2 regions of the Leminorella richardii genome follow, and region 2 is predicted to be linked to the other one. Evidence: predicted binding sites of a transcription regulator. Region 2 holds the regulator's gene; the other holds the start of a gene.
What was found. The regulator sigma-54, encoded in region 2, starts transcription at its own class of promoters, with help from an activator protein. The targets are predictions, from matches to a motif close to GTTGGCACANNTTTCGCTNT.
Positions count from the first base shown of each region.

Region 1: the regulator sigma-54 is predicted to act here: its motif matches at 2,452-2,471, upstream of glnA (glutamate--ammonia ligase).

Region 1 is NZ_LS483470.1:46,789-62,385, forward strand. Features, by position in the region: gene glnL (nitrogen regulation protein NR(II)) at 1-637, opposite strand, end outside; gene glnA (glutamate--ammonia ligase) at 954-2,363, opposite strand; gene typA (translational GTPase TypA) at 2,752-4,560, shown strand; gene DQM29_RS00210 (metallophosphoesterase) at 4,689-5,225, opposite strand; gene DQM29_RS00215 (YidB family protein) at 5,319-5,717, opposite strand; gene dtd (D-aminoacyl-tRNA deacylase) at 6,099-6,533, shown strand; gene DQM29_RS18520 (hypothetical protein) at 6,545-6,679, shown strand; gene DQM29_RS00225 (NTF2 fold immunity protein) at 6,714-7,103, shown strand; gene DQM29_RS00230 (hypothetical protein) at 7,111-7,554, shown strand; gene fabY (fatty acid biosynthesis protein FabY) at 7,635-8,543, shown strand; gene DQM29_RS00240 (AsmA family protein) at 8,574-10,319, opposite strand; gene DQM29_RS00245 (uracil-xanthine permease family protein) at 10,468-11,874, opposite strand; gene DQM29_RS00250 (Fic family protein) at 12,060-13,400, shown strand; gene DQM29_RS00255 (aspartate dehydrogenase) at 13,443-14,237, shown strand; gene recG (ATP-dependent DNA helicase RecG) at 14,242-15,597, opposite strand, start outside.
Region 2 is NZ_LS483470.1:3,102,596-3,118,192, forward strand. Features, by position in the region: gene mlaB (lipid asymmetry maintenance protein MlaB) at 1-66, opposite strand, end outside; gene mlaC (phospholipid-binding protein MlaC) at 66-692, opposite strand; gene mlaD (outer membrane lipid asymmetry maintenance protein MlaD) at 732-1,247, opposite strand; gene mlaE (lipid asymmetry maintenance ABC transporter permease subunit MlaE) at 1,252-2,034, opposite strand; gene mlaF (phospholipid ABC transporter ATP-binding protein MlaF) at 2,034-2,837, opposite strand; gene kdsD (arabinose-5-phosphate isomerase KdsD) at 3,278-4,246, shown strand; gene kdsC (3-deoxy-manno-octulosonate-8-phosphatase KdsC) at 4,300-4,848, shown strand; gene lptC (LPS export ABC transporter periplasmic protein LptC) at 4,845-5,438, shown strand; gene lptA (lipopolysaccharide ABC transporter substrate-binding protein LptA) at 5,422-5,940, shown strand; gene lptB (LPS export ABC transporter ATP-binding protein) at 5,991-6,716, shown strand; gene rpoN (RNA polymerase factor sigma-54) at 6,741-8,177, shown strand; gene ptsN (PTS IIA-like nitrogen regulatory protein PtsN) at 8,199-8,720, shown strand; gene rapZ (RNase adapter RapZ) at 8,894-9,766, shown strand; gene rnk (nucleoside diphosphate kinase regulator) at 10,073-10,480, shown strand; gene pmbA (metalloprotease PmbA) at 10,554-11,894, opposite strand; gene yjgA (ribosome biogenesis factor YjgA) at 12,062-12,622, shown strand; gene DQM29_RS14265 (HAL/PAL/TAL family ammonia-lyase) at 12,895-14,571, shown strand; gene DQM29_RS14270 (flavocytochrome c) at 14,581-15,597, shown strand, end outside.

The DNA of each region.
Region 1 (15,597 bases), 920 kb from region 2:
CCAGCATCAGAAGCTGATAAACGCGCTCAGACACCTGATGAATATTTTGCTCAACCCACTGACCGGGGTGCTGGGGCCCAAGCAGGCGGTCAACGAGGTTCCTCAGTCGATCAGCCTGTTCAATAATAACGCGGGTATACTCCGTCAGCTGTGGGTCAGGCAGCGCCTTTGCCAGCAGCTGAGCCGCGCCGCGCAGGCCGCCCAGAGGGTTTTTGATTTCATGAGCCAGACCGCGAACCAGCTCTCTGGCCGCCGCCTGCTGAGAGTGCTGGAGCTGTTCTTGACTAAGGCGACGGTGATTATCCAGCGCCGACAGCTCCATCATCACCTGATCGTCCGCCAACAGCTGTGCGCTGAGCGTTAACACGTGCAGGTGGCCATCAATGACCATGGACACTTCGTTGTCAGTAAAGCCCTGCCCGGCGTTCAGGCTTGACCACATCAGCGGTACGTCAAGGGAGAGATAGTCCACCAAATCCGGCAAAGGGGTGCCAAACAGCTTGCGTGAGCTTTGAACCAGCAGCTGCTGTGCGGAAGGATTGGCGTAAAGGATCGACAGCGAGGCATCCAGAATCAGCACACAGGTAATCTGTGCGTTCAGGATTTGCTCTGTATCGGGCAGCGTTTGGCTCGCCATTGATAACTCCTTTGTGCCAGATCAGGGCGTTCGCTGATGCTAATAATAGACGCCTGAAATGAAGTTCGAACAATTCATGGAGTTAATCGGAGGGAGAGTCTTCCGTTGGGGTCGACTTGGCGTAAGCCAACGAAGTGCCCGTAGGAAGGCTATGCCCGACGCACTCTCAAAGCTAATACAAGCGCCCTTCCGGCCGAGCTCAATGGTGATATAGGCAGGCCGTATTTACAGCCGGAATATCCACGGGGCCGATTTAACAGATTTGTTAGTTTGGCCCACCATGATTAGATGGGCTCAAACTAATAACACTAATCCATTAAACGCTATAGTACAGTTCAAACTCCAGCGGGTGCGGCGCCATACGTACGCGGTTAAGCTCTTCACGCCTTACTTCTATATAGGCATCGATGGTTTCATTGGTGAACACGTTGCCGCGGGTCAGGAACTCACGGTCGGCGTCCAGGCAGCTCAGCGCTTCTTCCAGCGAGCCAGCGACGGTTGGTACGTTCTTCGCCTCTTCCGGCGGCAGGTCGTACAGGTTCTTATCCATGGCGTCGCCCGGATAGATTTTGTTGATGACACCGTCAAGGCCAGCCATCAGCAGAGCGGAGAACGCCAAGTACGGGTTAGCTGCCGGATCCGGGAAGCGAACTTCAATGCGGCGAGCCTTTGGATTAGCGACTACAGGGATACGGATAGATGCAGAGCGGTTGCGTGCAGAGTAGGCCAGCATAACCGGTGCTTCAAAGCCCGGCACCAGTCGCTTATAGGAGTTGGTGGTTGGGTTAGCCAGCGCGTTGATGGCTTTAGCGTGCTTGATCACGCCGCCAATGTAGTACAGCGCGATATCAGACAGGCCACCGTACTTGTCGCCAGCGAACAGGTTAGTACCGTTCTTGGACAGCGACATATGGCAGTGCATGCCGGAACCGTTATCGCCAACCAGCGGCTTAGGCATAAAGGTGGCGGTTTTGCCAAAGGCGTGGGCAACGTTGTGAACCACATACTTATAAATCTGGGTTTCGTCAGCCTTTTTGGTCATGGTGTTAAAGCGGGTAGCCACTTCGTTCTGACCTGCAGTAGCCACTTCGTGGTGGTGTGCTTCAACAACCAGACCCATTTCTTCCATTGTCAGGCACATGGCAGAGCGCAGGTCCTGAGAAGAGTCGACGGGAGGAACGGGGAAATAGCCGCCCTTGACGCCCGGACGATGGCCTTTGTTGCCGCCTTCGTATTTAGTGCCGGTGTTCCAGGCTGCTTCAATATCGTCAATGTGGTAGTAGGCGCCAGCGATGCTGTTGCCAAAGCGAATGTCGTCAAACAGGAAGAATTCAGGTTCTGGCCCGAACAGTACGGTATCGGCAATACCGGAAGAGCGCAGGAAGTCTTCTGCACGCTTGGAAATAGAGCGCGGGTCGCGTTCGTAGCCCTGCATAGTGCCGGGTTCAAGAATGTCGCAGCGAATAATCAGCGTGGTATCTTCGAAGAAGGGATCCAGCAGTGCAGTGCTTGGATCGGGCATTAACACCATGTCAGATTCATTGATGCCTTTCCAACCGGCAATAGAAGAACCGTCGAACATTTTACCGTCTTCAAAAAAGTCAGCGTCGACCTGATGAGCGGGGATCGTGATGTGGTGCTCTTTACCTTTGGTATCGGTAAAGCGGAGGTCGACAAACTTTACTTCATGCTCATTGAGCATGGTCAAAACGTGTTCAGTGGACATGGTTGTTCTCCCGGTGACGAATTTCGCTAGAGTTTAGCCTTCATTGTGCAAACCTAATGCCGCTAGGCTTGCAGCCATAAGCGATGGCTATGCGATAATCATGCCAATTTTTCACTCTTCGCTAAATGGCCGTTTTTCCTGTGGCTATGGGAGATAAGTATGAACGAAAGCGTAAATTTTGCACCTTCTATGCACTAATTTAGTGCGATTTTTTATTATGCGCCGCTTTTTAGTGCAATCGGGCTTTTTTTGCCGTTTTTTCAAGCGTGAATGAGATCACAACCTGTTTCGTCAGGCGTTGTTTTTCGTCAATCTTTATGATCTTGTTTTTTTAACGCGACTAAAGTGTGTACAATAGCGCGCTATTTCCTATGCCTGAGGCAAATCTGTGATTGAAAATCTGCGTAACATCGCCATTATCGCGCACGTAGACCACGGTAAAACCACCCTGGTCGATAAACTGCTGCAACTGTCAGGAACATTAGGGGAACGTAACGACGCCGGCGAGCGCGTTATGGACTCTGGCGATCTCGAAAAGGAACGCGGGATCACTATTTTGGCTAAAAACACAGCCATCACTTGGAACAACTACCGAATCAACATCGTTGACACTCCCGGGCACGCCGACTTCGGCGGCGAGGTTGAGCGCGTCATGTCAATGGTTGACTCTGTTTTACTGCTGGTCGACGCGATGGACGGGCCGATGCCCCAAACCCGCTTCGTTACGCAAAAGGCGTTTGCCTACGGCCTGAAGCCGATCGTGGTTGTCAACAAGGTTGACCGCCCTGGCGCTCGCCCTGACTGGGTCGTGGATCAGGTTTTTGACCTGTTCGTTAACCTAGGTGCAACCGATGAGCAGTTAGACTTCCCTATCATCTTTGCATCCGCGCTTAACGGCGTGGCTGGTCTGGATCACAACGATCTGGCTGACAACATGGATCCGCTGTTTGAAGCTATCGTCAAGCACGTTGCGCCACCGTCAGTTGACCTCGACGGTACGTTCCAGATGCAAATTTCCCAGCTGGACTACAACAGCTACGTTGGCGTTATCGGCGTAGGCCGCATCAAGCGCGGTAAAGTGAAGCCTAACCAGCAGGTCACTATCATCGATAGCGAAGGCCAGCGCCGCAACGGCAAAATTGGTCAAGTGCTGGGTCATATGGGCCTGAAGCGCTATGAAGCTGACATCGCGGAAGCGGGCGACATCGTTGCTATCACCGGTCTGGGTGAACTGAACATTTCCGATACGGTATGTGACGTTTCCGCACCGGAAGCGCTGCCGCCGCTGACAGTAGATGAACCTACAGTAACGATGTTCTTCTGCGTTAACACCTCGCCGTTCTGCGGCAAAGAGGGTAAATACGTGACGTCGCGTCAAATCCTCGATCGTCTGCGCAAAGAGCTGGTGCACAACGTGGCGCTGCGCGTAGAAGAAACGGAAGACCCAGATGCGTTTCGCGTTTCTGGCCGCGGCGAACTTCACCTGTCGGTACTGATTGAAAACATGCGTCGTGAAGGCTATGAACTGGCCGTGTCTCGCCCGAAGGTTATCTTCCGCGGCAAGCAAGAGCCGTTTGAGCAGGTTACTGTTGATATCGAAGAACAGCACCAGGGGCCGCTGATGGAAGCGCTGGGCCTGCGCAAGGGCGACCTGCGCGACATGGTGCCGGACGGTAAAGGCCGCGTGCGTTTAGACTATATCATCCCTAGCCGCGGGCTTATCGGCTTCCGTACTGAGTTCATGACCATGACCTCGGGTACCGGTCTGCTGTACTCCACGTTTAGCCACTACGACGATATTCGTCCGGGTGAAATTGGTCAGCGTAACAACGGCGTAATGATCTCCAACGGTACCGGTAAGGCGTTAGCCTATGCGCTTTACAGCCTGCAGGATCGCGGTCGCCTGTTCCTGGGCCACGGCGTTGAAGTGTACGAAGGCCAGATCATCGGTATTCACACTCGCTCTAACGACCTGACGGTAAACTGCCTGACTGGTAAGAAGCTGACCAACGTCCGTGCATCAGGCACTGACGAAGCGACAACGCTTTCTCCGGCAATCAAGATGACTCTTGAGCAGGCGCTAGAGTTTATCGACGACGATGAACTGGTAGAAGTGACGCCGCAGTCTATCCGCCTGCGCAAGCGCCACCTGACGGAAAACGACCGCAAGCGTGCTTACCGCAGCGGGAAAGAGTAATCCGAAAGTTCGTCACTACGAAAAGCGCCGATTGGCGCTTTTTTTACGCCCAAAGCCTGAAAGCGGGTGTTAAAAGTATATAGGGCGAAGTAGGTAAAAAGCGTAGCTATTGAAGCAGGCTGTACATACTATTTTTGCGCCTGCTTCAACACCGCGTTAACGCTGATAGGAAAAAAGCGGTTAACGTCTACGCCGACGTTGACTGCTCTTGGCCCTAAAGCGCTTAGTCGCTTGCGCTGCTCTGGATCTTTGCCGGAATTGTGGACGTGCCCATAAAGATGGATAGCGTCGCGAAAATACCCCTGCCACTCCAAAATCGGGTAGTGGAACATCACTATCTTCTGCTTCTGATAGTCCAGCTCGTAGTAGTCTTTGACCCATTCAAACGCCGAGGCATCGAACTCTGGGTCGTCTAAAAACTTGTCGTGGTTGCCGCGAACTAAGTACTTCTTACCGTTAAGCCTACGCAGGATCTGGTTGGCGTCCTGCCCCGTTCCACGAAAAAGGAAGTCGCCCAGAATATAAATCTCATCCCGTTCAGTGACGAGGGCGTTCCAGTTGTGGATAAGCGAGTCGTTCATATGGCGTACGCTTTCAAACGGCCGATCGCACAGGTTGATAATGTTGGAATGGCAGAAGTGAGTATCTGAGGTAAAGTAAATCATCGCTATTATCTTTCTTGTTGTTTGTTTTTATTATATCGGGAGGCATTCAGGTGGGAAGAGAGCGAAGGCGGGTGCCTTCGCCGGGATCTAACATTAACCGAACAGTTTTCCCTTCAGCAGCGTCATGCCCAGAGACAGCATATCCGGGTTAACCGGCTCTTCACCGTTAGGGGACAGCTTATCAACGATGTCCGGCAGGTACTGAGCAATGATGCCTGACGTTTGGCCGTCATCCATCCCCAGCTTGGCGGAAAGCTGTTCCAGCGCCGCCTGACTGATGATGTCGCGCACCTGCTCTGCGCTGATAGGCAAATTTGCGCCAGAGCTAATCCAGGACTGTACAACGTCAGCCAGCCCGCCTTGGCGAAACTTCTCCAGAAGACCCGTCAGGCCGCCCTGCTGTTCCAGCCATTGAAACATGGCCATATAGTCAACGCCGCCCTTGGACGACCCGCCGCCAAGCATACCGCCCAGCTGGTCTAATAAACTCATGGTATAACCCCTGATAGATAAAGTGTGGGAAAGGCGCCTTGCCTGCCCTGTGCGCGTCATTTTTTGAGTATAGGCTCAGATGACGCTTTTGTTCGCACATCCCAGTTCTGGCAGTACAGAATCAGAACGATGAACAAAGTTGTGGCAGATTATACCGATACCAACTGGAAATGCGCCCACTTTTCTATTTCGCCTGCGGGTAAAAAGTCGCAACGAAATGTTTCATTTGGGTGGCTGTTGGAGATGGCTTGATGTGGGTATACCTGTTGGTAATACGGCTTCTTTATCCGAACTCACCTTGAAACGGAGCATGTTTTCCTGCTGTTCAGAAGTGTATTATGGCATCTCTTTTTTCACTGCAGCGAACGGAAGAAACACATTATGATCGCACTGATTCAGCGAGTGATGCAGGCAAGCGTTGTTGTTGACGGCCAGACCGTCGGCGTTATTGATAACGGGCTTTTGGTGCTTCTGGGCGTTGAGAAAGACGACACGCCGGAAAAGTCAGCAAGGCTGTGCGAGCGCGTGCTGGGCTATCGCATTTTCAGCGACGAGCAGGGAAAAATGAACCTGAACGTGCAGCAGGCCGGCGGCAGCGTGCTGGTTGTTTCCCAGTTTACGCTGGTGGCGGATACGCAAAAGGGCATGCGCCCTAGCTTCTCTCGCGGAGCAACCCCTGCGGACGCCGAGCGCTTGTACCTCGACTTCGTGGAGCGCTGCAAAGAGCTGGTTCCAACCCAAACCGGCGTTTTTGCTGCAGACATGAAAGTTTCTTTGGTTAACGACGGGCCGGTGACGTTTAGCCTGCAAATTTAGGACGATGAAAGATGTTCAACGGCAAGAAATGGATGATTCTCAGCGCGGTGGCGCTGCTGTTGATTGGATATGTCTACCTGAGCGGCGACACCGAGTACAACAGCGCGATCCGCGCTTTTTTACGCGGGCTGGCGCGGGCGCTGTAGCGTTTAGGGAATGATGTAAGAAAGGATGTCCTCAATGGTGAAGTTCACGTGGTTTCTCTTCGCTCTGCTCTGGCCGCTGTCTCAGTCATGCGCCGATGAAAAGAGCCTGATGGTTGATGCCTTGACCGCCCAAGCCTATGCCTACGAGGGTGAAGGGATCGCTTTTTCAGAGTACAGCAAGCAAAAAGGGCTTGGAAGCGTAGATCTGGTCAACGCCGGAATGGCGGTAGAGCTGGCGGAAATGTACGTAACGCATGTTTATGGCAAAGCGTGCGTAGAGAAAGAGCGTCCCTTTTACGTGACCGATAAAGACCGCTACTGGCGAATTGAGGGCTATCTGCCTTCGGACAAGTCCGGCGGCGTGTTTCTTATTGAAATAGACAAAGAGAACGGTCGAGTGATGACCCTGTCGCACGGGAAGTAGTGGTGCTATGAACGATATTGTATTTAATGAAGCCCTCTACCCGATCGCCTGGCGGCTTAACTCAAAAGATTGCCGCCTGTCAGCTGATGAAAAAGGGTGCATCCTTCTGTTAAGTGCAATGGAGGCCCAGCGGCTTTGGGATGCTACTTTTCCCTTTAGCCACTTGATGGAAATGCCGCGTTCTTTCTGTGACGTATTGGAAAAAAGAGTGTTAGATTTTGATGACGTTGATACGTCGTCTTTATTTTTTATTGAGAAGCTACAGGGTGTAGATTCAATTAACGTGCTTTGGGGACGAAGTGCGGGCGCAACGCTCCCCGTTGACGTTTTTATCGCAGCTTGGGATGACTTTTTTTATCCCAGCGATGAGAACAGCATTATTGCCATCCCAAACAGCGACATAATTATCTTCTCGTATGAAGAGACATTCTTTTACGCGTGTATTCATTAAGCCTCGATCTCCCATTGCCCTTTGTCCTTGAACGCGCTATCAATATAAAAAAACATAGCCATAACAACCCGAGAGCCCTTATGTATCACCTGCGTGTCCCCGTTACTGAACAAGAGCTGAACGACTACTATCAATTCCGCTGGGAAATGCTGCGCAAGCCGCTGAATCAGCCCGTTGGCTCCGAAAAGGACGGCTATGACTTGACGGCCTATCACCAGATGATTGTCGATACACAGGGGCGAGTCGTGGCGGTGGGCAGGCTATACGTTAATGCCGATAACGAAGGCGCCATTCGCTTTCTGGCCGTGGCGGAAGACGTTCGCAACAAGGGGCTGGGGACGCTTCTTGCCATGACGCTGGAGTCCATTGCTCGTCAGGAAGGGGTGAAGCGTATCGTTTGTCGCGCTCGGGAAGAGACCGTGTCCTTCTTTGAAAAACTGGGCTTTGCTAATCAGGGGGAGGTTACCGCGCCGCTGACAACGCCAGTGCGTCACTTTCTGATGCGAAAGCCCGTTGCCTCACTAAACGACATTCTTCATCACCCCGACTGGTGTGCAGAGCTGCAAAACGCTTGGCACAGCTCTATTCCCCTTAGCGACAAGATGGGCGTTCGCATCGTGCAGTATACCGGGCAGCGCTTTATGACCACCATGTCGGAGAGCGTGAATACCAATCTGCACCACACTCAGTTTGCCGGTAGCCTGTTTTCACTGGCGACGCTAACGGGCTGGGGGCTTATCTGGCTGCTGCTTCAGGAGCGGAGGCTGGGCGGCGCGATTGTGCTGGTGGATGCGCACATTCGCTATCAGAAGCCTATCGGCGGTCGTGCGACGGCCTCTGCTGAACTGGGGTCAGTGAAAGGCGATCTGGACCGTTTAGCGAAAGGGCGCAAGGCCAGAGTGCAGCTTGAAGTGAGCGTATCCGGCGATGACGGCGTCGGCTGCGTTTTTGAAGGAACCTATATGGTGCTGCCGGAAGAACGCGCCTAGCGCGTTCTCTGGTCCGCGGTAGGCGTAAGATTAGAACAGAGGCTCCTGAGCAGGCGCTGATTCTACAGGCGCTCCCAGCGGTGCAGCAGGCTCTTGCTCTTGGGTGGCAGGATAGCGCTGGATAAGCTGCTGCCCGTCGCCGCTCGTTACCGTTAGGCTACCCGTCAGGTCGGGTTTTTTATCTGCGCCCTTCAGATTTCCCTTCAGTACCAGTGCAAGATTACCGTCTCCCTGTAGCGGCACTTGTCGCCATCCCCAGTTTTGTAAAACGTCGACAGCGACATTGCGCCCGCTGAGTGTCAGGCTTAGCGGCCTGCTGAGCTCTTGCCCGACTGTCGCCTGCCCTTCCAGTAGCCCAGTAGGTGTGAACGCGCTGGTGTCGCTAAAGATTATTTGATGCTCGTCTGCGTTAATGACAGTTGACGGATGCCTGAGGTCGGTTTTGTTTAGCGTGGCTTCGGCGGCGTTAACCGTCAAATTTCCACTCCATAGTCCAAACTGATGCGCTTTCACCAGATGCAGTTTGGCGCCGCTGCCGTCGACAGAGGTAAATTGGAACGGAAAGCCGGGATTAATATCAATGATAATGCTGCGATTGACGCTGAGCTTGTCGATGCGAAGATCGTTCAGCCAGCTGGGCATCGGCTCGAGAAGCGCGCTTTTCCAGCTTTGGGGCAGTGTATACAGTAGAGACGTTAACGCGACGTCGTCCAGCGTCAGGGCGCTATCCTTGCGCGACCAGGTGCCAGAAGCGCGCACTAGACCATCCTGCCAGCGGCTGCTGAACTGCTTGATTCTTACTGTATCGCCTTCCAGCGCCAGATTGAGAACCGGGCTGAGCAGGTGTTCTTCCCCCAGTACAGCGTCATAGGCGTTAAGCTGGGCGCTGCCTGCTTCCGCCTGCCAGCGTTCGCCCGTGCGCTGCACGTCTTTCAGCGACAGCGAAAAATCGCTCAGAGCCCAGCCATTTCCTTGGATATTGGTGTTAATGAGATCGAGGCGGTTAAGCGTCAGCTCTGCATCGCCGACGCCCTCGTCTATCTGCGCCAGCAGTGCGGGCAGGGTCTGATGGCTTTGATACTTCATATCGCTCAGGCGAAGGGAGTCTATCGTCCAATGGCCGTCTGGTGTGCGCTTGGCGCTACCGGTTAGCAGGCCTCCGGCCAGATCGGCGCCAACGTTGGTCAGTAGCAGACTTTTGTTGCGCACATCGCCCTGTACCAGTACCTGAGTGGCTTCAAGCTCGTTAAGATGAAGCCTAGCGGCGCTGAACTCAAAGTGCGCGTTGTCTGTGGGAATCAGCTCCTGCTTTAGGCTCCAGGGAAGAAAGCCGCCGTTGATACCTTCGCCTTTTAGCGTCATTGACGGGGTTTTGACACTAACGACCACATTGCGCAGCTGAAGGCGCTGGCTTTTAACGTCTGGCGCTGTTGCATCACTGTCGGAAAGCGTCAGCTGCCCGCCCTCGACTTCCAGCGAGGCAAAGCTCAGCGGCGTTTGCCAGAAAGCATCTGTCAGATCGACGGTGATTTTCTGTGCGTTAACCAGCGGTTCATGCTCTTTTTCGCCGAATTCGGCCTGATTGAGCACTAAGCGGAAGGGGGAACTAAGGCTATAGTCCAGATGGCTAAACACTAGCCGATAGGGGGTGTTGCTGCTGACCCACTGGCTTATCCATCCCGCCGCATAGCGGGTTTGCGCGCCAAAATAGAGCGCAATGACGCCTAAAACGATAACAATAAGCAGCGTGTAAAAAGCTTTACGGATAAGTGCCATAGCCGAATGAAAACCGCAGTTTCTGATAACAGACGTATTTTATGCCCCATTTGGCGAGGAATCTCAATGATGGGCGAGGAGTTTTCGTGGGAAAAGGCGTGAAAGTCAGAAGTGCGGACGGCAAAAGCGCCGTCCGTCTGGGTAGAATTTATTTCTCGTGCGGAAACACCAGATTCAGCACGATGGCCGTAATGCCACCCGCTGCGATACCGGAGGAGAGTAGGGTTTTCAGCCACTCGGGAGCAAACTGCAGGATCTGCGGCTGCTGAGATACGCCAAGGCCGACTGCCAGTGACAGCGCCATAATCATGATGGCGCGGCGGTTTAGCTTTTCGCGAGAAACGATGCGAACGCCCGATGCGGCAATGGTGCCGAACATCACGATCGTTGCGCCGCCCAGAACCGGCTCCGGAATGCTCAGTACAAACTGACTGACAAACGGGAACAGGCCGAGCAGTACCAGCATGATGGAAACTACGTAACCCACATAGCGGCTGGCAACGCCAGTCAGCTGAATAACGCCGTTGTTCTGGCCGAAGCAGGAGTTCGGGAAGGTGTTGAAGACCGCAGACAGCATGGAGTTCAGCCCGTTAGCCAGCACGCCGCCCTTCAGGCGCTTCATGTACACTGGGCCCGTTACCGGCTGCTCAGAGACATCAGAGGTTGCCGTAATGTCGCCGATGGTTTCCAGAGAGGTGATCATAAAGACCAGCATCAGCGGGATCAGCAGCGTCCAGTCTATGCCGAGGCCGTAGTAAAGCGGCGTTGGCACCATGATAAGCTCGTTATCCACTTTAGCCGTTTCCGGCAGCATTCCCATCGCCCAGGCCAGCAGGTAGCCAATTACCATCGCGATAACCAGCGAAGAGACGCGCAGATACGGGTTGCTCTGGCGGTTGAGCAGAATAATAGTTGCCAAGACAACCCCGGCCAGCAGCAGGTTGCTGGGGGAACCGAAGGTATTGTTGGTTTCAGACATGGCGCCATAGCCGCCGCCGATGGAGATCAGGCCAACCTGAATCAGCGACAGGCCGATGATCATCACCACAATCCCGGAAACCAGCGGCGTAATAATACGCTGTGCCAGATGCAGGATACGGGAAAGGAAGATCTCCGTGCAGGAGGCCAGCATCAGCGTACCAAACAGCGTCGCCATCATGGTTGGTACGTCTGCTCCGCCGTTCTTTAGCGCCGTACCGCCCATGATAAGCGGTGCGACGAAGTTAAAGCTGGTGCCCTGAATAGACAGCAGACCAGAGCCAACCGGGCCCCAGGTGCGAATTTGCAGTATCGAAGCAAGCCCAGATGCAAACAGCGACATGCTGATAATGTGCTGAGTGTCCTGCGCCGGTAGACCCAGCGCCTGACAGATGAGCATCGCGGGCGTAATCACGGCGACGAACATGGCCAGCAGGTGCTGTAGCGCGGCAAACAGCGTTTGCGCCAGCGGCGGCCGGTCTTCAAGGTGGTAGATGAGTTCACTGCGCGACGGCTTGACTTTAGGCTCTGCGCGGGCAACGGTGTTGGAATCCGGGGTAAGATCGGCGCTGCTCATAAGGGGAAAGAAAACCTCTGAAGTTACAAAGAGCGCATTTTAATCGAATTTAAATTTATAGCAACCGATTGCGTATTCGTTTGCCAGTTTTTTGTCGTATCAAAAAATAGTCATACCTGTACCCAGGTTGATATTGCACTGGGATTGTTTCATTATATCTCAATAATTGGCATTTTTGAGATATGATGATGAAGATAAAGTTACCTCCGGTCTATGATCTATCGATTCTTGCTGAGTCAATGAGCGATGTATCATCGTCTTTTCATCGTCCCGTTGATGATAAAGGACGCTATCTTCACTGGGATGATTTTCGCCGCTATGTGCCAAAAGACGTGGATCCTCACGTTGCTTGGGTATGGACAAAAATGGCCAGAGAAGCTTTGCAAAACGGCCTACCGTTTCATTCTATAAAGAGTGAGCTGGCTTCCATCGCAGTAACGACATTTGTACAGCAAAGCTGCTCTATTGTTGATCGTTTGACGTCTCAAGCGGCGCTAGACGAGTTGGCTGGGGGGGAGAGTGCATCTCTCTATTTGTTTAATGGGCTTATGGAAGAGGAATCCATTTCCTCTAGCCAGTTAGAAGGTGCCGCCACAACAACATCGGTCGCAAAAGAGATGCTCCAAACGGCCAGAAAACCGCGGGATGAAGGCGAGCGTATGATCCTCGGCAACTACCGTATGATGTCGGCGGTATGGGAACACCGGGATGAGTTATTGACCCCCGATTTGATTCGCCAGTTTCACCGCATTGGCGTTGAGGGGATTGACGATGAAAAATATTTTCCCGGTATGTTTAGAGAAAATAATAACGTCTCTGTCGTCGATCCGTTTGGTGAGGTAATTCATCAGCCGCCAAGTTTTGACGTACTGCCTCAAAAAATAGAGGAACTTTGTCAATGGGCAAACGTTCGCCACGAGGAGGACGCATCGCTTAACTATTTGCATCCACTGGTTAAAGCTGGCGTTCTTCATTTCTTGATCGGGTATTACCACCCTTTCAATGATGGCAACGGTCGAACGGCAAGAGCGGTATTTTATTGGTATATGCTGAAATGTGGTTATGCAGCTTTTCGCTATATATCCATCAGTCGTTTATTGAAAAAATCGCCAACGGCCTATGCTAAAGCCTATCTTTTTACTGAAACAGACGGATTCGATTTAACTTACTTTGTTAGCTATCAGTGTGAAATCGTTTCAAGAGCCGTGAAAGACTTTCATGCACATATCGTTGATTCGGTATACCAGCAAAGGACGCTGTTTGAGACGATGTGGAATAGCGGCTTGATGAAAAAGCTCAATCAGCGGCAGCAAATATTGGCGACAATAGCAATAAGAAATCAGGGGAAAGTCTTCTCGGTAAAAGAGGTGATGGAAAATCTGTCTGTCTCGAATAATACTGCGCGTTCCGATCTTCGGCATTTAGCCGCACTAGGTTTGGTTAGGCCTTTAGTTGAAGGGAAAGAAACTTTTTATCAGTCACCCAAAACAATGAAAGACGTAAAAAAGCTCATTGAGCGTCATTAAGCGTAGAGAACCCGCAGCTTGATAAGATAGTCGGAGTAAAAAATGAAAAAAATAATGCTCATTGGTTTTGGCGGCATGGCGCATGAGGTGATGGCCCGTTTGCCGCAGGGGGTGTCCATTGGCTGGATTGTCGCCCGGGAAGGCCACCACGCGGCGATTGCCGACATAAACGGCGGTGCCGTAAAGGCGCTTTTACATCCTTCTGAGTGCAGTGAACGCCCGGATTTGGTGCTGGAGTGCGCCAGCCAGCAGGCGGTGAGGGAATATGCAGAAACCGTTCTGAACCGGGGCTGGGATCTGGCAATCGCTTCCACTGGTGCGCTGGCGGATGCGCAGCTGCTTGAAACGCTGCGCAGCGCTGCTCGCGCCCATCGCGCAACCTTAACGATTTTATCCGGCGCGGTAGCGGGCATGGACGGGCTGGCGGCGGCGCGGGAAGGTGGGCTAGAAAGCGTTACCTACGTGTCCAATAAGAGCCCCGCCAGCTGGTGCGGAAGTCCGGCAGAAAAGATGGTCGATTTAGACAATGTCACTGAAGCAACAGTGTTTTTTGAAGGCTCGGCGCGCGAGGCTGCGAGGACGTTTCCTGCCAATGCGAATGTGGCCGCGACGATTGCTTTAATGGGGATTGGCATGGACAACACTCGAGTGCAGCTGCGGGTCGATCCCCATACTACGCGCAATACTCACCGCATTCAGGCCGTAGGAGCGTTTGGTGAGTTTCATATTGAGCTTAACGGCAATACGCTTGCTAGCAATCCGAAGACGTCCATGCTGGCAGCGCTTAGCGCGGTAGAAGCCTGTCGCAGGCTGGTGGACGACGGACTTTCGGCATAATGTATTAAGCGTGGGTGTACTTTATGCTTTCCGGCAGCCAGCGCTCGATAAGGGCGCGAGCGCTGTCAGGATAGTTTTGATGGATGTGGCGGGCGATGCGCTGAACTTCAGGGATCATGGACTGATCGCGCAGCAGGTCGGCAACCTTAAACTCGGTAATACCGGTTTGGCGTGTACCCAGCAGCTCACCGGGGCCGCGAATTTCCAGATCCTTTTGAGCAATAACAAAGCCGTCGTTGCTGTCGCGCAGCACCTGTAGGCGCTTTTGCGCCGTTTTGCTCAGGGGCGTTTTGTACAGCAGCACGCAGTGTGAAGCCACCGCGCCGCGCCCTACGCGACCGCGAAGCTGGTGGAGCTGTGCCAGTCCAAGTCGCTCAGGGTTTTCAATAATCATCAGGCTGGCGTTCGGCACGTCTACGCCCACTTCAATAACAGTCGTCGCGACCAGCAGTTGAAGGTCACCCTGCTTAAACGCCTGCATGACCGCCTGCTTTTCCTGCGCTTTCATGCGCCCGTGCACCAAACCGATGTTTAAGTCCGGCAGCGCGATCTTGAGCTCTTCTGTAGTTGCCTCTGCGGCCTGAGCTTCCAGTACATCAGACTCTTCGATCAGCGTACAAACCCAGTAGGCCTGACGCCCTTCCTGCCGACAGGCGCCCTGTACTCGAGCTATAACGTCGGCGCGACGCGAGTCGGGAATGGCGACGGTGGTAACCGGTGTGCGCCCCGGAGGAAGCTCATCGATAACGGAAGTGTCCATATCCGCGTAGGCGGTCATTGCCAGCGTGCGGGGAATGGGAGTTGCGGTCATGACCAACTGATGGGGGTGAAAGCCCTGTTCTTCACCCTTTTCCCACAGCGCCAGCCGCTGGTGGACACCGAAGCGGTGCTGTTCGTCGATAATTACCAGCGCCAGTGATGCGAACTTCACCTGTTCCTGAAAGATAGCGTGGGTGCCAATGACCATCGCTACGTCGCCTGAAGCGACAGCAGCCATTTGCTCTTGGCGAGCTTTGCCCTTCTGCTTACCGGCCAGCCAGCCGACTTGAATACCCAGCGGTTCTAGCCACTGCCGGAAGTTGTTGGCGTGCTGCTCTGCCAGAAGCTCGGTTGGCGCCATAAGGGCGACCTGCCTGCCGTTTTCAATCGCCGTTAGGGCTGCCATCGCTGCAACCAGCGTTTTTCCTGAACCGACGTCCCCCTGCACCAGTCGCATCATGGGCATCGGCTTTTCAAGATCCTGTTCGATTTCAGCCACAACTCTAGCCTGTGCCCCTGTTGGGCTAAAGGGCAGGGAAGAAAGCAGGCGGCTTTTTAACGCACCATTCCCTATCAAAGGCTGGGCGCGGTAGCGCTGAGC
Region 2 (15,597 bases):
GTTCAGATCGCCGCTTAACGTGACGACGCCGTCAGCAGACTGCTGGCTTAGCGAGGCCGTAGCCATTACTTACTGTCCAGCTTGATAGGCTGCTTAGAAAGAGCGCTCAGCTGGCTGGTTAAACCGTCAACACCGTCACGGCGCAGCGTTTCCGCCCACTCGTTCTGCTTGGTGGTGATCATGCTGATGCCTTCGGCAATCATATCGTAAGCTTTCCATTCACCGGTTTTGCTGTTTTTACGCCATTGGAAATCCAAACGGATTGGCGGACGACCGTTAGTATCGTTAATAGTGATACGGATAGAAATATTATCTTTACCCTCTAGCGGCTGCTCTGGGGAGATCTGATAGCTCTGGCCGTTATACATTGCCAGCGCCTGACCGTAAGCCTGCTCCAGATAGGCCTCAAAGGCAGGCATATAGGCATTGCGCTGAGCCGGTGTTGCATCTTTATAGTAGCGGCCAAGCACCAGCGCCCCTGCATACTTCACCTGAACATAGGGGATCAGCTCTTCTTTTACTACCGTTTTCAGATAGTCAGGATTTGATTTGATCTTAGGCTGTTCGTTCTTTAAGCGATTGAACGTCTTCTCTGCCGCAGCCTGCATTTCCTGATACGGATTGTTTGCGGCAGCGTTCACCGCTAAAGGCGCAACGACAAGAAGCGCGGCCATCATAAAACGTTTAAACATAATGGTTCCTCTTTACTGCTAGTAGTTGTTAGCTAAAAATCAGTGAGCGCTCTGCGGCTGCTCAGCCGGCGCCGATTCCTGCTTATCATCGCCGCTCTTATACAAGAACTGCCCAATAAGGTCTTCCAGCACCATGGCTGGCTTGGTGTCTTTTATCGTGTCGCCGTCTTTAAGAATAGACGTTCCCATCTCCTCATCCTCAAAGCCAACGTTCAAGGCTAAAAACTGCTCGCCGAGCAGGCCCGCTGTGCGGATCGACAGTGAGCTGGTGTCAGGAATGTGGTTATAGCGCGACTCAATGTCGATCGCGACGCGCGGCAGATAGGTTTTCTCATCCAAAGAGATTTCCGTGACTCGGCCAATCAGCACGCCGCCGACCTTAACCGGTGAACGCACCTTCAGGCTGCCGATGTTGTCAAACGTTGCATAGACGCGGTACGTCGGCTCATTCCCCAACGACTTGATGTCCGCTACCTTTAAACATAGGAAAAGCAGTGAACAAAGCCCAATAAGCATAAATACGCCTACCCATATTTCCGTTTTTTTACTTTGCATCGATTTAGTTCCCAAACATCATTGCGGTAAGTACAAAATCCACACCTAATACAGCAAGAGACGCATGTACTACGGTACGAGTTGTCGCCTGACTAATGCCTTCCGACGTTGGAATACAGTCATAGCCGTTGTGCAGCGCGATCCAAGTCACCGTGACAGCAAACACCGCGCTTTTAATAAAACAGTTCAGTATATCGGTATGCCAGCTGACAGAATCCTGCATCGCTGACCAGAAAAATCCGCCGTCAATGCCCTTCCAGTCAACGCCGACCATCGCGCCGCCGAGAATGCCCACGGCAACGAAAATCGCTGTCAGTAAAGGCATGCTGATAAATCCGGCCCAAAATCGCGGTGCGATCACCCGACGCAGCGGATCGATAGCCATCATTTCTAGGCTAGACAGCTGTTCAGTCGCCTTCATCAGCCCGATTTCCGCTGTTAACGCGGAACCCGCACGCCCGGCAAACAGTAAAGCTGTGACCACTGGCCCCAGCTCTCGCAGCAGCGACAGCGCCACCATCATGCCGAGGCTCGCCTCCGCGCTGTAAGTGGTTAATATAAGGTAGCCCTGTAGCCCCAGTACCATGCCGATAAACAGGCCGGAAACGATAATAATCAGCAATGACTGAACGCCTACGACGTACAGCTGTTTGAGCAGCAAAGGCCACTGCTTGCGAAATTCCGGTGAGCCCACTAGGGCGCCATAAAGCATCGCACCTGAACGACCAAACGAGCCGATAAAATGAATGCCCCGGCGCCCTAAAGACGCCAACGTCTGTAGCAACATCAGCTTAATAACTCCGTTTTATAATCGCCGGCGGGGAAGCGGAAAGGCACAGGGCCGTCCGCAATGCCGTCCAGAAACTGACGGGCTCTAGGGTCTGGATTAGCCCGCAGCTCGGTGGGCGAACCTTGAGCAATGACGCGGTGTTCCGCCACGATGTAAGCATAGTCTGCGATGCTTAACACTTCGGGAACGTCGTGAGAAACGACGATGCAGGTAATACCCAGCGCGTTGTTAAGCTCATCAATCAGCTTAACCAGTACTCCCATAGTGATAGGATCCTGACCAACAAACGGCTCATCAAACATGATAAGTTCAGGTTCCAGCGCAATGGCTCTGGCCAACGCGGCTCGGCGAGCCATACCGCCAGAAAGCTCAGACGGCATCAGATTTGCAGCCCCGCGCAGCCCTACCGCTTCAAGCTTCATTAACACTGTGCTGCGCACCAGCTCTTCTGGCAGGCGAGTATGTTCCCGCAGGGGATAGGCGACGTTTTCAAACACGGTTAAGTCAGTAAACAGAGCTCCGGACTGAAACAGCATGCTCATTTTTTTACGGACTTCATAAAGGCGACGACGGGAAAGTGAAGGAATGTTGTCCCCGTCGAAAATGATTTCGCCGCTGCTGGGAGCAAGCTGCCCGCCAATAAGCCGCAAAAGTGTGGTTTTACCAATGCCCGATGGCCCCATGATCGCGGTGACTTTACCGCGCGGCACTGTCAGGTTGATATCCTGAAAAATTGGGCGGCCGCCGCGAAAAAACGACATGTCGCGCACTTCGACCAGGTTTTCTGTCGATCTGTTCATTCACGTCCTTAACTGTCACTGTCAGGATGAGATACCCTATGCGTCCATCATAAGTATTTATATACTTCAGCTCAACTCTCTACCGCACGCCAAGGCTAACGGTAAAGCCACGCTTCACGTATGTTCTTCATCCGAAATACGACGACTATTATGACTAACACTGCACCATAAAAATGTGCCTTTACGCGAAATTTACACAGCGTCCGGTACGCCTTCGCGATGTCACTACTGTGCGGATAGATATAGCCTTATAATAGCCGCTATGGTTCTTATTGTCGGTATTTTAACGTTTCATCATCAGCAATTGTACAGGCAAAAGCCCTACGGGTTTGCGATTAACGCCGTTGACCTGTTACGCTTAGCCACATTTTTTAAGGCTTCCTGACAGACAACTGCCGCTAGGGTGCGGCAATAGCTTATAAACACAGTGAGAGAGCGCGATGTCCAATTTTAACTTCCAGCAGGCGGGAAAGCAGGTTCTTGATATAGAAAGAGCCTCACTAGAGCAGCTTTATCAATACATCAATACAGACTTCGACCGCGCCTGTGCCATGATGCTGGCCTGTAAAGGCAAAGTGATTGTGATGGGAATGGGAAAGTCCGGCCACATTGGGTGTAAGATCGCGGCCTCTTTCGCCAGCACCGGAACGCCTTCTTTCTTTGTTCATCCGGCGGAAGCCAGTCACGGCGATCTCGGCATGATCACTGCCGAGGACGTGGTTATCGCCATTTCTTACTCTGGAGAATCCAGCGAAATCATGGCGCTGGTTCCGGTGATTAAGCGCCTACAAATTCCGCTGATCTGCATGACCGGCAATCCCAACAGCGCCATGGGTAAAGTCGCTGACGTTCACCTATGCATTCACGTACCGCAGGAAGCCTGCCCCCTCGGGCTAGCGCCAACCAGCAGCACTACCGCAACGCTGGTGATGGGCGATGCGCTAGCTGTAGCACTGCTCAAGGCCAAGGGCTTTACCGCCGACGATTTTGCCCTATCACATCCCGGTGGCGCACTGGGGCGCAAGCTGCTGCTGCGCGTTAGCGATATCATGCACGCTGGCGATGAGATCCCACGAGTCAGCGTTGACGCTACTCTGAGGCAGGCACTGGTGGAAATCACCAGCAAGAATCTTGGCCTGACGGTTATCTGCAATGACGATATGATTATCAAAGGTATATTTACCGATGGTGACTTACGCCGCATCTTCGACCAGAATATTGACATCAGAGAAGCCAAAATTGCCGACGTGATGACCAAGGGCGGGATCCGGGTTTTACCGTCCATGCTGGCGGTTGAAGCCTTAAACCTGATGCAGTCTCGACACATTACCGCACTCATTGTTGCAGAGGGCGATCTGCTCAAAGGCGTCGTACACATGCATGATATGCTGCGCGCAGGCGTCGTTTAGGGCAAAATAGAGCGTTTACGAAACTCGAACTGAGCGTTTTGAAGAGTATTACTATGATAGAGACGTGCTATGGCACTGTAGACAAAGGCATTTTCCAAAAGGCGGCCGCCATACGGCTGCTTATTTGTGACGTGGATGGCGTCATGTCCGACGGCCTTATCTATATGGGCAATCAGGGTGAAGAGCTGAAAGCGTTCAACGTGCGCGACGGCTACGGCATTCACTGCCTGATCACCTCTGGCATTGAAGTGGCTATTATTACCGGCCGCCAGTCCAAGCTGGTGGAAGACCGTGCAAAAACGCTGGGAATCACGCATCTCTATCAGGGGCAGTCGAACAAGCTGCCGGCGTTTGACTCCCTTTGCCGCACTTTATCTATCCAGCCAGAAGAGATTGCCTATATTGGCGACGATCTTATCGACTGGCCAGTGATGGCAAAGGTTGGACTTTCTGTATCGGTTGCCGATGCCCATCCCTTACTTCAGCCTAAAGCACACTACATCACCCGCAGGCCGGGAGGCCACGGCGCCGTTCGCGAGCTGTGCGACCTTATTTTACAGGCGCAGGGCAAGCTTGAAAGCGCGCAGGGGCTATCAATATGAGCAAACTCAAAACGCTAATCACTGTCCTGCTAACGCTGGCGGTTCTGGGCCTGATTGGCTGGAATCTGGCGGACACCGATGCGCCTCAGCCTGTTGCCCCCCCTGATGATAAAGAGCCGACTTACCAAAGCCAGCAGATGATAACCATCGTGTATAATCCAGAAGGCCTACTGAACTATAAGCTAACGGCAGAGGACGTGAAGTACTACGCCAAGCCGGAAGACACTTGGTTTACCCTTCCGGTGATGATCATCTTCGATAAAGAGCAGGTTGCCATCTGGTCGATTAGGGCAAACCGTGCGAAACTGACGAAAAGCCGCATGCTCTATTTATACGGCGATGTGGAAGTCAACAGTCTGACCACCACGTCGCAGTTGGAAAAAATCAAAACTGACAACGCTGATATCGACCTGACTACGCAGGACATCAGCTCTGACGATCGCGTCACGCTTTATGGGGCAAGTTTTACCTCTGAAGGGATGAAGATGCGCGGAAATCTGCGCAGTAAAACAGCGAAGCTGATTGAAAAGGTAAAAACCTATTATGAAGTTCAACCAAAAGCCGGTAACGAAAATGCACCATCACCCTAAAGTCGGCCGAGTGGCGCTTATCGCCGCTGCGCTGCTTTTGACCAGTACCTCGGCGTTTGCGCTAAAGGATGACACAAACCAGCCGATCAATATTACGTCAGCCCAGCAGTCACTGGACATGACGGGCAATATTGTGACCTTTACCGGCGACGTGGTGGTTAAACAGGGCTCTATCGACATTCGCGCAGATAAAGTTGTGGTCACACGCCCTGAAAACGACAAAGGGAAAGAGGTTGTTGAAGCTTTCGGCAACCCCGTCACTTTCTATCAGATGCAGGACAGCGGCAAGCCGGTAAAGGGTCACGGCCAGAAGCTGCGCTACGAGCTGGCTACCGACTTTGTCGACCTAACGGGCAACGCCTATCTGGAACAGCTGGACAGCAACGTTCAGGGCGATCGGATCACCTACAAGGTCAAAGAGCAGAAAATGGAAGCCTTTAGTAATAAAGGCAAGCGCGTCACCACGGTTCTGGTGCCGTCCCAGCTGCAGAAAAAGAATTAACCACGGCGCGCTTGCTGGCGCGTGATGAAGAGAAGAGTAAACAAAAACGCATGGCAACATTAACAGCTGAGAATCTGGCAAAGGCCTACAAAGGCCGCCGCGTCGTAGAAGACGTCAGCCTGACGGTGAACTCAGGCGAAATCGTCGGCCTGCTTGGGCCTAACGGCGCGGGTAAAACGACCACCTTTTACATGGTTGTCGGCATTGTTCCGCGCGACGCTGGATCTATCGCTATCGACGGCGAAGACATCAGCCTGCTGCCTCTGCATGCTCGCGCCCGCCGCGGGATCGGCTATCTTCCTCAGGAAGCGTCTATTTTCCGGCGGCTGAGCGTTTACGATAACCTGATGGCGGTTCTTCAGGTTCGCAACGACCTAAACAACCAGCAGCGTGAAGATCGCGCTAACGAGCTGCTGGAAGAGTTCCACATTGACCACCTGCGGAAAAACCTGGGTCAGTCTCTGTCCGGCGGTGAACGCCGTCGCGTCGAGATTGCCCGCGCGCTGGCCGCCAACCCCAAATTTATCCTGCTGGATGAACCCTTTGCCGGCGTTGACCCCATTTCCGTTATCGATATTAAAAAGATCATTGAACACCTGCGCGACAGCGGCCTGGGCGTTCTGATCACCGATCACAACGTTCGCGAAACGCTGGACGTCTGCGAGCGCGCCTATATCGTCAGCCAAGGGCATCTGATTGCCCACGGCACGCCGTCCGCCATCCTAGAAGACGAGCACGTCAAGCGCGTGTATCTGGGCAATGAGTTCAGGCTTTAAGAAAAAGAGACGCTAAGCGGTACTATGAAGCAAGGTTTACAGCTCAGGCTAAGCCAACAGTTAACCATGACGCCCCAGCTACAGCAGGCCATTCGCCTGTTGCAGCTGTCGACGCTTGAGCTACAGCAGGAGATTCAAACCGCGCTGGAAAGTAATCCGCTGCTTGAACAGGCAGACGTTCACGACGAAATTGAGTCTCGAGAAGCGCCAGAAACAGAGCAGCTTGATACCAGCGAAGCGCTACAGCAGTCGGATATTCCTGAAGACCTCCCGCTAGACGCATCCTGGGACGAGATCTACACCGCTGGCACCCCGTCGGGTACACGCAACGACTACGGTGACGACGAACTCCTCGTGTTTCAGGGTGAAACCACGCTGACGCTGCAGGATCACCTGATGTGGCAAGTAGATCTCACGCCCTTCACCGATCTGGATAAAGCGATTGCGATAGCCATTATCGACGCCGTTGACGACGCGGGTTATCTTACTGTTTCACTAGAAGACATCGCCGAAAGTCTCGGCCAAGAAGATGAAACCGTAGAGCTTGATGAGCTCGAAGCCGTGCTTAAGCGCGTTCAGCGCTTCGACCCCGTCGGCGTTGCTGCGCGGGATCTGCGCGAGTGCCTGCTGGTTCAGCTGTCCCAGCTGGATAAAACCACGCCGGGCGTTGCCGAAGCGCGGGAAATCGTCTCTGAGCACCTGACTCTGCTGGGCAATCACGACTTTAGAACGCTATTAAAACTGACTCGAATCAGCGAGTCTTTGCTCAAAGAGGCCATGCAGCTGATCCAAAGCCTCGATCCGCGCCCCGGCCAGTCGATACACAGTAGCGAATCCGAATACGTTATTCCCGACGTTCTGGTGCGAAAAGTGCACGGTAAATGGACGGTAGAGCTTAACGGAGAAAGCACGCCGCGCCTGCGCATTAATCAGCACTACGCATCGATGACCAATACTCACAGCGCCAGCGACAATCAGTACATTCGCAGCCACCTCCAGGACGCAAAATGGCTGATAAAAAGCCTGGAAAGCCGTAACGATACGCTCTTGCGCGTCACTGAGTGTATCGTTGAGCGGCAGGAAGCTTTTTTTGAGTCCGGCCCTGAGTTTATGAAGCCGATGGTGCTGGCGGATATAGCTCAGGCTGTCGACATGCATGAATCCACTATCTCGCGGGTTACAACACAGAAATTTCTACACAGCCCGCGGGGCATATTTGAACTAAAATACTTCTTCTCCAGTCATGTGAATACGGAGAGCGGCGGCGAAGCATCCTCTACCGCCATTCGCGCGCTGGTGAAAAAAATGATCTCGGCCGAAAACCCCGCCAAACCGCTCAGCGACAGTAAAATCGCCGATATGCTGGCGGAACAGGGAATGGTGGTCGCCAGAAGGACCGTGGCAAAATACCGAGAGTCGTTATCTATTCCTCCTTCAAACCAGCGCAAACAGCTGATTTGATCCTACGGTTGCCATAAGACAATGAGCACGCTATCTACAACACAATTACGCGCAATTCTTAAACCCGAAAGCACTCGCTGTGCGGTTCACTGCTCCAGCAAAAAGCGCGCGCTGGAAATCATCAGCGAGCTGGCGGCCGAACAGCTAAATATCCCTACTGCAACGGTATTTGAAGCCATTCTCAGCCGCGAACGCATGGGTACTACCGGCATCGGCGCCGGAGTGGCGATCCCCCACGGCAAGCTGGAAGAAGACACTACCCGCGCCGTCGGCGTTTTTATTACGCTGGAACAGCCCGTCAGCTTTGACGCGGCGGACAACCAGCCAGTAGACATTCTGTTCGCCCTGCTGGTGCCATTTGACGAATGCCAAAGCTATTTGGCAACGCTTTCTGCCATCGCAAAGCGCTTTGGTGACAAGACGTTCTGCCGCCAACTGCGCATTGCACAAACGGATGCCGAACTGTACCAACTGCTGGTTGGTACAGAAGAAGCGCCGGCAGAAGAAGTCGATATCGATGAAGAGCCACATGACGAAAAATAATGGCACAAGTCGGCTGTTGTCATGTAGAGTGAAAGCCGTTATCAGTAAATACGGCGACAAATAAGCGTAGTACACGCCACTGAAGGCAAACGAATTATCATGCGCCGCTGCAGCTCGTTCGGCGGGCTAACGCAGATGAACATCGTATTACGATCATTAAGGGGAAGAGTAACATGGTGCTGATGATTGTCAGCGGCCGTTCCGGCTCGGGGAAATCCGTCGCGCTACGCGCACTGGAAGACATGGGATTCTACTGTGTTGATAACCTGCCCGTAGTGCTGCTGCCGCAGCTGGCAGAGACGTTAGCCAAGCGCGACACGTCCGCCGCCGTTAGCATTGACGTGCGCAACCTGCCAGAGACACCAGAAATTCTGGAAGAAGTGCTGAACAGCCTGCCGGGCGACTTCACGCCTCAGCTCCTGTTTCTGGACGCTGACCGCAATACGCTGATCCGCCGCTATAGCGATACCCGTCGCCTGCATCCGCTGTCGAATAAGAATCTGTCTCTGGAAAGCGCCATTGACGAAGAGGATGCTCTCCTCGAGCCGCTCCGCTCTCGCGCCGACCTGATTATCGATACGGCTGAGATGTCTGTTCACGAGCTGGCCGAAATGCTCAGAGCGCGTCTGCTCGGCAAGCGTGAACGCGAGCTGACAATGGTGTTTGAATCCTTTGGCTTTAAGCACGGTATTCCTATCGATGCCGACTACGTGTTTGACGTGCGGTTCTTGCCTAATCCCCACTGGGATCCCAAGCTTCGCCCGATGACCGGATTGGACAAGCCGGTGGCGGCGTTTTTGGATCGGCATACCGAAGTTCACAACTTTATCTACCAGACTCGCAGCTACCTTGAACAGTGGCTACCGATGCTGGAAACCAACAACCGCAGCTATCTGACTGTCGCTATCGGATGTACTGGCGGCAAGCACCGTTCGGTCTATGTCGCTGAACAGCTGGCTGACTACTTCCGCTCCCGCGGCAAAAACGTTCAGTCCCGCCATCGGACGCTGGAAAAGCGTAAAAATGACGGTAAAAATGCGGGCTAAAGAGGGAGATAACCCATTAGCCATTGCCTTATTTTGCTGCTATGATGAGCATAATTAACACACATTTTCACTATGGCGCTCGGCTTTAACAAAGAGTGCGTCATAGAGCGATTGGATAGTGCATTATGCGATCTCGATCGCTTTAATTAAGTGAATACAAATTAATAATCGGGTTGACGTTAAGCCCCCGCACGTTATCTGCGGGGGTTTTATTTTGTTATGTTCTGTTTTTCTGTTGACTCACCCGAATTGTTCAACACAACGTTAGATGGAACTCCATCATCAAGGATAATATCGGAGTAATGTATGCTTAAACCCACCATTATCATTAATGAACTGGATGCGGAGCGTATCGATATACTGCTTGAACGCCCTGAGTTCGCTTCATCGCCGGTGGCACAGGCACTGACTGAAGAGCTCGATCGGGCAGAAATTGTCGCACCAGGCAGCATGCCAGCCGACGTGGTCACCATGAACAGCCGCGTCAGGTTTATCGATCTGAGCAATCAGGAAGAGCGAGTGAGAACTCTGGTATTCCCCAACGCCCTGACAGACAGCAACGAACAGCTTTCCGTGATGGCGCCCATTGGCGCTGCACTGCTAGGCCTTCGCGTCGGTGCTGACATCAGCTGGCACCTGCCAAACGGCACGGTAACGCAAATTAAGGTACTAGAACTGCTCTATCAGCCGGAAGCCGCTGGCGAGCATCAGTAACGTTTCTGACAGAGAAAGAAAAACGGGCCGATGTGTATGCATCAGCCCGTTTTTATTGTACCTAGCTCACTGGTTATTCGCCGGCGATTTTCATTTGCTCAATCAGCACTGAGCCGCACTGGATGTTGCTGCGCGTTTCAATATCATCCCCAACGGTGGCTATCTGGTTAAACATCTCTTTCAGATTGCCAGCGATAGTAATCTCGCTCACCGGGTACTGAATTTCACCGTTTTCAACCCAGAAGCCTGCTGCTCCGCGAGAGTAGTCACCGGTTACCGTACTTACACCCTGCCCCATCAGCTCCGTCACGAGCAGACCGCGCCCCATCTTCTTGAGCATGGCGTCAAAACCCAGCCCTTGCCCGGCAATTCGCCAGTTGTGGATGCCGCCCGCGTGGCCTGTGTTAGTCATGCCAAGTTTACGCGCTGAATAGCTGGTCAAAAGCCAGGTTTCCAACACGCCTGCCTTGACGATTTCTCGTGAATGGGTCGCTATCCCTTCGCTATCGAACGGCGTTGACGCCAGCCCTTTCAGCACGTGAGGACGCTCGCTAATAGTCAGCCATGAAGGCAAAATTTGCTTACCCAGATCGTTTAATAAAAACGACGACTTCCGATAAATGCTGCCACCGCTGATGGCAGAAACCAGATGCCCAAACAGCCCAGTCGCCACTTCGGCAGCAAACATCACCGGAGCCTGCATCGTCGGCAGTTTACGCGGCGCTAGCCGAGATAGCGTGCGGCGAGCAGCCTCTTGGCCAACCCACTCTGCGCTGCTAAGGCCAGACATTTCGCGGGAAATGGTATAGGCATAGTCGCGCTCCATATCGCCATCCTGCTCGGCAATAACGCAGCAGGACATCGAATGCCGGCTGCTGCAGTAGCCCTGCAGCATGCCGTGACTATTGCCGTAAACCTTAACGCCATAGTGACTGTTAACGCTACCGCCTTCGCTGTTGGTAATACGCGGAGAGGACTCCAGCGCGGTGCGCTCAGCCAGCGCAGCCATCTCAATGAAGCGCTCTGCGTCTAGCTCTGTTGGGTGAAATAGGTCCAGATCCGGCGCCTCGAAGGCCATCAGATCCCGCTCGCCGAGCCCAGAGTTGGGATCGGGAGAGGTATAGCGCGCAATATCCAGCGCCGCCTGTACAGTACGCGCAATGGCGTCCGGGCTTAGGTCGGTAGACGACGCGCTGCCCTTACGCTGCTGATGGTATACGGTGATGCCAAGCGCCCCGTCGCTGTTAAACTCAACGTTTTCCACTTCACCAAAGCGGGTTGAAACGCCAATTCCCGTTGACTTCGTTACGCTGACTTCTGCTGCATCCGACGCACCCTTCGCCAGCTCCAGAGCCTGAGCCACTGCCTGCTCCAGCTCTTTTCGCTGCTGCGCTACCTGATTCACTATGCTCATACTTCAAGGCCTGCCCTGGTCAGAAAAAAAGATAGCCGCAGTTTAGCAGGATCCGCGCACAATTTCGCACATTGACAACAACCTGTTACTATTAGCTCATATGGCGGCGCGACTCACAGACGCCGATTTTCCTGAATCAACCAGCCTGAATCAAACCAGACGATATTATGAGTAAATACACAGAAGATGAGCAGTGGCTCGACGACTCCCTTCCCGGCAACGAGCCTGAAGCAGAGGACGACGAGATTATATGGGTCAGCAAAAGCGAAATTAAGCGAGACGCAGAGGTTCTTAAAGATCTTGGCGTGGAGCTGGTAAAGCTCGGTAAAAACGCGCTGGAGCGTATTCCTCTTGATGAAGACCTGCGTGCCGCCATCGATCTGGCTCAGCGCATCAAAAAAGAAGGCTATCGTCGCCAGATCCAGCTGATTGGCAAAATGCTGCGCGCCAGAGACGTCGAGCCGATCCAAACCGCGCTGGACAAGCTGAAGAACCGCCACAATCAGCAAGTCGCCGTTTTCCACAAGCTGGAAAGCCTGCGTGACCGCCTGATCGACGGCGGGGACGACGCCATTACCGACGTTCTGGAGCTCTACCCGAACGGTGACCGCCAGCAGCTTCGCTCAATGGTCAGAACCGCCCAAAAAGAGCGCGCGGGCAACAAACCGCCGAAAGCCTACCGACAAATTTTCCAATACCTCAAAGATTTGGCGGAACAGGACGAATAAAGAAGCACAGCGGCAGGACAGTCTTTGGCTCTTCTGCCACTTTTCAATATACACTCCGTCTTATTAACGCCGCTCAGCCGGCGTTTTCTTTTTGCTGTTTCCCCTCAGTGTTCCTTTTATGTTTCTTTTTCGCCCACTGTTCTTCACATTTCTTTTACCTTGATTTTACTCACGAAATATCAAAAATCCACACGCTCAATGCGCCCACACCTTCTAAGTCTGACTACCTATAAATAGCTAGAATGTCCCTAACTTTATTATGGGGACTAAAAATGAAAAACAAGACGACTACAACCCTCAATGCTTGCGCCCTGGCTATCGGCGTGATGTTTAGTGGAAACCTTTTGGCACAGGAAGCAGTAGTACTTAACGGAAAAAACCTGACGCTGGAAGACGCATGGGCCATCGCAGCGCAGGGAAAAACCGTTAAAATTGACGCCGCCGCGATGGAAAAAATGAAGCGTTCCAACGCTCTGCTGATGCTGGCCGCTGAGCAAGGCGTGCCGGTATACGGGCTGACTGTCGGCGTCGGTTTAAACAAAGATAAATCGCTGTTTGACGCTCACGGCAAGCTAAGCCCAGACGTACTGGCAGCCTCCCGTGATTTCAACCGCAACGCGCTGCGCGCCCACGGTGCAGGCGTTGGGCCGGATATGCCTGTAGATCTGGTCAGAATGTCGATGGTTATTCGCCTAAATACCATGCTGACAGGCGCTACCGGTGCCCAGCCGTACGTTGCTGAACTGTATGCCGCTTTTCTTAACAAGGGCATTACTCCCGTAGTTCCCTCTCAAGGCTCAGTAGGTGAAGCAGATATTACTCTGGCTTCCCACATCGGCGACGCCATGATGGGTGAATGGCGAGTTATCGTTAATCAGCAAACGATCCCAGCCGCTGAAGCGCTAAAAAATGCCGGCCTCACGCCACTCGATCCTGTCGGCAAAGACGCCCTCTCAATACTTTCGACTAACTCTATTTCTACGGCCTATTCCGCAAAGGCCATTATGAACGCCAAACAAATCGTTGGCATCACGCCCGCGGTCTTTGGTCTAAGCCTTGAGGGGCTAAACGGCAACGTGTCGCCAATCCTACCGCAGAGCGTTTCTGTTCGCCCTTTCCCTGGCCTAGCCGACAGCGCCAAGTCTATTCGCGATACTCTAACGGGTTCCTATCTGTGGCAGCCTAACGAAAAGCGCCCGCTTCAGGATCCTCTGTCGTATCGCACCACGGTCTTTGTCCTCAACGAAGCGCAGCGCGATCTGGCTAATGCTCAGGAAATGCTGTCCATTCAGATGAACAGCTCGGACGACAACCCGGCGGTTATTCTAGACGCCAGTGAAGAATACGCCCAGAACGGCCAAGTGAAGCAGTACTATGTGAAGGGCAAAGACATCAAAGGCGCTATCTACCCCACCGCTAACTTTGAACCTCTGCCGCTAGCGCTGGCGGTGCAGAAGCTGTCCGTCTCGCTGGGCCATCTGTCCCATAACAGCGTGCAGAGAACCCTGCACCTGTCCGATGACCACTTCACCGGCTTAAGCCGCTTCCTGACGGCTGAAGGAAACAGCGGTCACGCCTTCGGCGCGATTCAAAAGCCTCAGGTCGCCCTGCACTCAGAAAACGTCGATCTGGCTAACCCGGTTTCTCTCGACGGTCAGGTTATGGCAGGCACTATCGAAGACACCTTTACCAACAACCTGTACGCCTCTCAGCGTCTACAGCGCATCGTTGACAACATGGCGGCCATCTACAGCCTAGAGCTACTGCACTCCACTCAGGCTATCGATCTTCGCAAAATCGCCATGCCAGAGATAACCATGGGGCAACAAACTCAGGCGCTGTATCAGGCCTATCGTAAAGCAGTGCCGTTCGTCGATCGGGATCGTATCTACAGCGATGACATCAAAAACGGTGCGGCTCTGGTTGCCGACTATCCGGTTCAGAAATAGGAGCAGGTCATGAGTCACAGCAAGAAACGCCCCTCAACGCGCCGCGAATTCTTAACCAAAGGCGCACTTCTGGCGACAGGGAGTCTGGTGGGGCTGGCGATGCCCTCAGCACAGGCGGCGCCGGTTACCGTCAGCGTGCCGGAAACCGTTAGCGGCGGCCGAACCCGCTTTCACCAAGTCTATGACGTTATCGTGGTCGGCAGCGGCTTTGCAGGGCTTGCCGCCGCGCTGGAGGCCAAAAGTCACGGCCTCGATGTGTTAGTCATTGAGAAAATGGCGGTTTACGGCGGTAACTCCACCATAAACGGCGGCGCGTTTGCTGTGGCTGGCTCTCCGCTGCAAAAAGAAGCGGGGATCGAAGACTCCCCCGAGCTGATGTACAAGGACATGCTAAAGGCCGGACGCGGCCTAAATCATCACGACATTCTTCAGGTGCTGGTCAATGGCACTCAGGAAGCCTACGAGTTCACCATCAAGCACGGCGTTCGCTATAAGCCGTTTGTTCAGCACTTCGGCGGGCACTCTGTTCCCCGCACGCTGCAAACCGTTGAAAGCTCCGGCGCAGGCATTGTGATGCCGCTGCGCAACTCCGCCCAAAAGCTCGGGGTGATCTTTAAGAACCGCTGTAAGTTCGACGCCTTTATTCAGGACGATAAGCGGCGAGTGATTGGCATTCAAGCAAAAGACGACTACCGTTTTCCCGATGAAAACAGCGGCTCAGTCAGAAACTACGGTGCCCGCTACGGCGTCATCATGTGTAACGGCGGTTTCGGTAACGACCTGCGTTTTCGTCAGATCCAAGACCCGCAGCTGGTCAGCGATATCGACACTACCAACCATCCCGGCGCTACCGCAGAAGGCCTGCTCGCTATGCTGGGGATAGGTGCTACACCGGTTCAGCTGGATTTAATTCAGCTTGGCCCTTGGTCATCGCCTGATGAAAAAGGCTTTGGCAACGTGTCGCAGTTCAACACTATCGCCGGCTACCCCATGGGCATTATGGTGGACGTTCGCACCGGCAAGCGC